2 regions of the Bacillus sp. 5w2 genome follow, and region 2 is predicted to be linked to the other one. Evidence: riboswitches for the same ligand, from Rfam matches in the RefSeq annotation. Region 2 holds a riboswitch; the other holds the start of a gene.

Region 1 (3,430 bases), on a different contig from region 2:
CCATCTCCCATATAGCCTACAGTGTGACCATTCCCTTGTAATACTCGTATAATGCGTGATTTTTGCATTGGATTTAGTTTAGCAAATACAGTTGTTTCTTCGGCTAATTTTGCTAATGCTTTATCAGGTAAAGCATCGATTTCGTAACCAAGGACAGGCTCACCGATGTTTAATCCAACTTCTTTGCAAACTTTTCTTGTCACGATTTCGTTATCGCCAGTTAAAATTTTCACTTGTACACCATGTTTCTGTAATGCTTGAATGGCAGTAGCTGCAGATGGTTTTGGTGGATCTAAAAAGCCAATATATCCAGCGAGAATCATATCATTCTCATCTTTTATCACGTACTCTTTATCATGTAATGGTCTATCTTTTTTATAAGCTACAGCAATAACACGCATACCTTCACTATTCAACGTCTCACTTAGTTGTTTTACATTTGAGCGCATATCATCAGTAAGAAAAACAACTTTGCTATCAACTTCAGTGTAGTTACAAATAGATAAAATTTCTTCTACGGCACCTTTACAAACCATTGTATGTTCCCCTGAGCTATCTTTCACGATGACAGACATACGCCGGCGAGCAAAATCAAATGGAATTTCATCTAGTTTTTGAAAAATGGATGGATCAAACTTCTGGTTTTCTTCTGTATGTTTCATAACAGCTTTATCTATTAAATTTTTCAATCCTGTTTGATAGAAGCTATTTAAATAGGCATAGTGTAATACACGATCACATGTATTACCGTTAGGATCTAAGTGCCGAACAAGTACAACTTCATCTTCTGTTAAAGTTCCCGTTTTATCGGTACAAAGAATGTTCATAGCACCTAAGTTTTGAATAGAATTCAGTTGTTTTACTATTACTTTCTGTTTAGACATGTTAACAGCACCTTTAGCTAAATTAGCAGTTACAATCATTGGTAACATTTCAGGTGTAAGACCAACAGCAATAGCGATAGCGAAGAAGAAAGCCTCTTGCCAATCACCTTTTGTGAATCCGTTAATGAGAAGAACGATAGGTGCCATAATAAGCATGAATGTAATTAAGAGCCAGCTTACTTTGTTTACACCTTTATCAAAGCTTGTTTCTACGCGCTTGCCAATTACCTTATTTGCTAAAGAGCCGAAATACGTATCGGTACTTGTGGAGATGACAACAGCTTTTGCGCTACCACTTACAATATTTGTACCCATAAAACAAAGGTTTTCCATATCGAGTGGATTGTAATTTTTTTTCATGTTTTTCGGTAAAATATGTTTATTCTCTGTATGGTAGCAGTTTTCGTACTTTTCCACAGGAAGTGCTTCCCCAGTTAAAGAAGACTGATTCACAAATAAATCTTTAGCTGATAAAATACGCACATCAGCCGGAACGATATCACCGGCCGAAAGTGAAATAATATCGCCAGGTACAAGTTCTTCAATTGGAATTTCCGTTGGATCATTTTGCTTTAAATTCATTACGTTTTTTGTTTCGTGTACAAATCCATCTATTCTAAAGACGCTTGCCGTTGTTCGAACCATAGCTTTTAACTGATCCGCAGCTTTTTGAGAACGAAACTCTTGTAAAAAGCGGATCGTTGCACTTAGCATTACCATTACAGATACGACAATGGTTCCTTGTATATCATCTGTGAAAAAAGAGAGTGCGCCGAGAGCTAATAAAACAAAAATAAATGGATTTTTAAATGCCAGTAGAAATTGAATGTACCACGGCGATGTTTTATTATGAGCTATTTCATTTGGGCCATATAAAGAAAATCTATGAGACGCTTCTATTTTAGAGAGGCCATTTTGTGTTGTTTCTAAAAGTCGTAACGCATTGTTTACATCTTGTATTGCGACTTCCACCAGTAATCCGTTATTTGTTTTCATATGATTTTGATCGTATGAATGCTTTGTTTCTTGTTTTTGTAAATTTAACATTGGTAGTTCCTCCTTTTTCATGAAGGAGGAAACAATCTGTTACTCAACTATTTAAAATTAGGAGGAACAGCTTCTTTCCTACCTACATGATGAAATATTAACGTAAAACATATTATGGGTATCTGGGCCGAATCATCAATTGCCAACTGTTCCTCACCTCCGTACAATTTAGTAGTTTCTGAATATGCTATGTTTGTTTCATAGTAAGGTGCGTATATACGTAAAAAGACCTTTACTCAAAACGAGTAAAGGTCTGAATTCGCAGTTAAAAGAGTCCACAACAAAGACTGTTAGTAAACATAGATAAAAACAGTTTTTGTGTATGACAAAATACATGCACCTCTCCCTCGTTGAGTTTTAGCACTGTATAGCATAGGTACTGAAACCAGCTACGTTAAGAAAGGCCTTCATTCCGACCTTTCCTGTTGACCCATTGGCGTCTCTCGACATTTTTGGGCAGCAGCGTTTCTCTATACAGGAGCCTCACCTAACAGAGACCATATTCAATTACATGTTGAATGTTAGCACTGTAATTTTGTAGTGTCAATACATTTTTTTGAAAACTCAAATAGATTTATGCTGGCTATATAGTAGGAAATAAGAGGGTTTTTTTGAAATAAGGTGGGGAAATAAATAAAAAGCACTGATTACAGTGCTTTTTATTACAGATTATGAGATTGTAGTATTTTCAAAAATAACAATTTCTGAACTATTTGTTGTTGAAACGCGTTGTGCGTAATATGTTAAAGCTGAAGAAATATATGTTGGTAACGAATCATTTGTATGTGTTGTTGTATATTCATGGATTAATTCTTTCAAAGTCGTCCATTCTAATTGTGCTGGGTGATCAGACACGAAAGAACTTACCCAGCGATCAAATGAAGATGAAAAATCAGTTTGTAAACGAAATGCTTCTTTCATAATAAAACGCTCCCTTAAAATGTAGTATAATCATTTTAACATAAAATACGAACGATTACTAAGTTTTTTAAGTATAATGTTCGTGTTATATAGTTGTCTAGATGATTGGTTATGTAAATTCGATTTGCCATTTGAAATAACATTCCGTAAGATGAAAGGTAGATTATATAAAGAGCTGGAGGAAAGAAAGTGGAATTTGTATTTTTAGGAACTGGTGCAGGTGTTCCTTCGAAAGGAAGGAATGTTTCGGCAATTGCTTTGCAATTGTTAGAAGAACGAGGGCAGACTTGGTTATTTGATTGTGGCGAGGCGACGCAACATCAAATATTACATACATCTGTACGCCCACGCCGCATTGAAAAAATATTTATTACGCATTTACATGGTGATCATATTTTTGGGTTGCCTGGTTTATTAGGAAGCCGTTCGTTTCAAGGAGGGACTACACCTTTAACAGTGTATGGACCAAAAGGAATTAAACAATTTATTGAAGTGGCATTGTCAGTAAGTACGACACATGTAAAATACCCACTTGAAATTGTTGAGATAACAGAAGAAGGTACTGTGTTTGAAGATAA
Region 2 (3,430 bases):
CGCTGCGCTTTCGTTAATGATGATACATTTTCTAGTACAGCTGATACTGTTCCATGCTCTTGAATAAGCTTATACGCTGTCTTTTCACCAATACCTTTTACCCCTGGATAGTTATCACTCGTATCTCCCATGAACGCTTTCGCATGCACGATTTGCCACGGCTCTACGCCTTTTTCTTCCATAATTTTTTCTGGTGTGTAATATTCGTAATTTCCAATTCCTTTGCGCAAGAGCATAACTGTAACGTTCTTATCAACAAGCTGAAGTAAATCCGTGTCACCTGTTAAAATATAAACTTCCGCTTCATTGCAGTATTGTTTTGCAAGCGTACCGATACAATCATCCGCTTCATACCCTTTCATACCGATAACTGGAATGGACAATTTCGCAGTCATTTCTTGTACTAAATCAAATTGCGGAATTAATTCTTCAGGCGGCGCTGCACGATTCGCTTTATAATTTGAGAACGATTCTGTTCTAAATGTCGTACTTCCCATATCCCAGCATGTTACGATGTGTGTTGGTTCAATTGCTTGCATAGCTGTTAATAAATGTTTCATATAACCATGAATCCCGTTTGTAGGGGTACCATCTTGTCGTTTCATAAATTGTCCGTAGACACTTGTTGCGTAAAAAGCACGAAATAATAGTGCCATACCATCAACTAATAATACTTTTTTCATAATTCCTCTCCTACCCAAAAAATAATAACCCCACGTCATCACGTAAGGTTATATAAATAGATTACCATTCTACGTTTTTTCAACTTTGTCTATTATACATTGTTTTTGTATATTTAGCATCATTTACACATTAGGACGTTCTACTACAACAAGTATGAAGAATTCCTGAATACGTATTTTTCCCAGTCGAAACAACTACAGCCTTTGCATTTCCGCCAACAATATACGTCCCTTTGAAACATACATTTTCAAGTTCAAGTGGATTATAGTCTTTCATTCGTTTTAAAGGAATAAATCGTTTACGCTCAAGGTGATAGCAACTTTCAAATTTCTCAATACTTACATCTTTTCCTGTTAGCACAGATTCATTTACTAATAAATCATTCGCGTAAATGATACGTACATCTGCTGGTACTGTATCGCCTTCTGAAAGAAAAATCATATCACCAGGAACAAGTTCTTGTACTGGTAAATTCATCATTTTTAATTCACCGTTTAAACCTGTTACACTTGAACACGCTACTCGAGACACAGTAATTTTCTCACATTGTAATCTATCACGCACATGTTGTTTTGAAAAACCTGGGATCATTCCACTTAGCTTCATCATTACTTCTGCAATACGCGCTCTTTTTGAAGTTAATTCATTTCGGCCGTATACTTGAATGCGTTTTTGTGCCTCTTTCATAGATAATCCGTCTCTTGTTGTTTTAAAATACGCAAATACAGATTTTACATCTCTCGTTGCGATTTCAATTAATAAATCTTTATTTTTTTGAAGCATTGTTTGTTCTTTCATTGATTTTTTACTTAATTTATATGACGTGTTACCCACAGTTTTGTTTGCATATAACATAATATCGTCTCCTCCTGTACAACATAGGAAGAAACGCTTTGTTTCTCAATTTTTCCACTTTACCGCGAAAGTGTCTAGCGCTTAAACGTGCATATAAACGCTACATTACGATAAATATAGAGGGAGGAACAAGTCGTTTCCTGCCTACATCATATATTTTTGATTTGAAGTATATGGGTAACGGAACCGAGTCAGAATTTGACATGCTCCTCACCTCCTCGTTTAATTTTATAGTTTATACTATGAAACTACTCATAGCTTGGTAACAAAAAGACCCTTACTCCGAAAAGAGTAAAGGTCATGACATACACAAATAAACGATTCCTAATACAATTAGAAATCTACGGACCTCTCCCTCGCCGAGTTTTAGCACTGTATAGCATAGGTTCATTACCAGCTACGTTAAGAAAAACCTTAATTCGATCATTCCTGTTGACCCATTGGCGTCTCTCGACATTTTTGGGCAGTAGCATTTCTCTATACAGGAGCCTCACCTAACAGAGACTTATTTTTATTATATAGAAAATGTTACTCTTATTTAAAATAGATGTCAACAGTAGCCTACAATTTTTTCGAAAGGTATGGCAAACTAACGTATATAAAATAAAAAACCTCACGTTGTAACGTAAAGTTTTTAATAAGTTATACAACCAGCAATTACAATCCCAATGGAAAGCGATAAAAACATAAGAAAAAGACCGACTGCTTGATTATCTTCTTCAAGACTTTTGTTTATATTAAAGCGTGGTGTAAGCCACTCAGCTAAATAATAAACGATAATTTGAGCCAAAATACCAACTGCTCCCCACGAAACCATATCAAGAAGTGAAATAGAATTAGCTGCTGTCGAATATAAAACAATAGCTAACCCAAGTAATCGCCCTCCAAGTACATAGCTTACCGCCTTATTTCCTTGGGCCATTAGCTTAAATTCTTTTACTTTCGTTGTTACTTCCATTAGGAAAAGACCAATGCATAAAAGTCCCAATGTTACTGCTAAATATAATAAAAAATTAATCATATACTTTCCTCCTTTTTTATACCTACCGGTAAATAGTAAGATTCATTCCCCGTAATTTTTTCCCCTGCGCGAATACCGATACTGCTCGCTTTTCCGGCAATTAAAAACGAACCAAACACATACGACAGTTTCTCCATCCCTTTCTCTGTTTCCAAGGATACGACTGGAAGTTCTGTATACTTTTGAAATATCGGCAGTGACGCTTTATACGTTTGGTGTGCATTTTGAAGCATAATATGTCTGTCCTTATCGCGAATAGTAATTGTGTCCCCTTCTCTACCAAATGAAGGTTTTTGAACGAAAGAACCTTTTCCTAAAAATAAATCTGGTTCTAGATATGTAGGTAACATATATTCTTTAATCCACTGTTGTTCCTCATTTGTATAAAAGGCCTCTTCTTCTGCTAACCCCCAAATAAGACACTGGATTGATTTTGGCTGAAGTAAAAATGCTGACAATGGATTTATTATAAAAAGCTTTCCAGCTTTTACAAGTTGCAACAGTTCCACACCTACCAAGTCTCCTGTTTCAGGATCTTGATCCTCAATTAAATCTTCTATCGGATATGTTTGGCGATATAAAACATCAATCTGTACTCCATCCCTATCCACTAAAGCATCTTTTGTAATTCTAAGTTCTGACATTGGCACTACTTTATTTTCAACATGACATAACTGACTCAAATACATGGTCGTATTCCAATCCTCAATATGTTCATGATGTGCTGTAAAAACAACATTTGGGTTGTCTATTCCCTTGGTCGCTTCCATTATGGCTTTTGTAATACCAGAAGATAGTAATCGCTCTTGATCCGAGTTTGGATCATCATAGCCTAGTTTCTCGCAAACTTTTCCATTCATTTGAAAACAT

The links. A riboswitch is a leader RNA that binds a small molecule or an ion and turns the genes downstream of it on or off. The one in region 2 is predicted to bind magnesium.
Region 1: linked by a shared signal. The riboswitch ahead of mgtA (magnesium-translocating P-type ATPase) and the one ahead of ACXY7N_RS06755 (P-type ATPase actuator domain-containing protein) in region 2 are both predicted to bind magnesium.

The regions. Positions count from the first base shown of each region.
Region 1 covers NZ_JBTIWT010000003.1:452,413-455,842, reverse strand. The annotation lists gene mgtA (magnesium-translocating P-type ATPase) at 1-1,931, opposite strand, end outside; M-box (ykoK) riboswitch at 2,266-2,433, opposite strand; gene ACXY7N_RS09765 (DUF3932 family protein) at 2,601-2,852, opposite strand; gene rnz (ribonuclease Z) at 3,042-3,430, shown strand, end outside.
Region 2 covers NZ_JBTIWT010000002.1:465,582-469,011, reverse strand. The annotation lists gene ACXY7N_RS06760 (5'-3' exonuclease) at 1-683, opposite strand, end outside; gene ACXY7N_RS06755 (P-type ATPase actuator domain-containing protein) at 814-1,539, opposite strand; M-box (ykoK) riboswitch at 1,883-2,048, opposite strand; gene ACXY7N_RS06750 (DUF350 domain-containing protein) at 2,174-2,560, opposite strand; gene ACXY7N_RS06745 (glutathionylspermidine synthase family protein) at 2,557-3,430, opposite strand, start outside.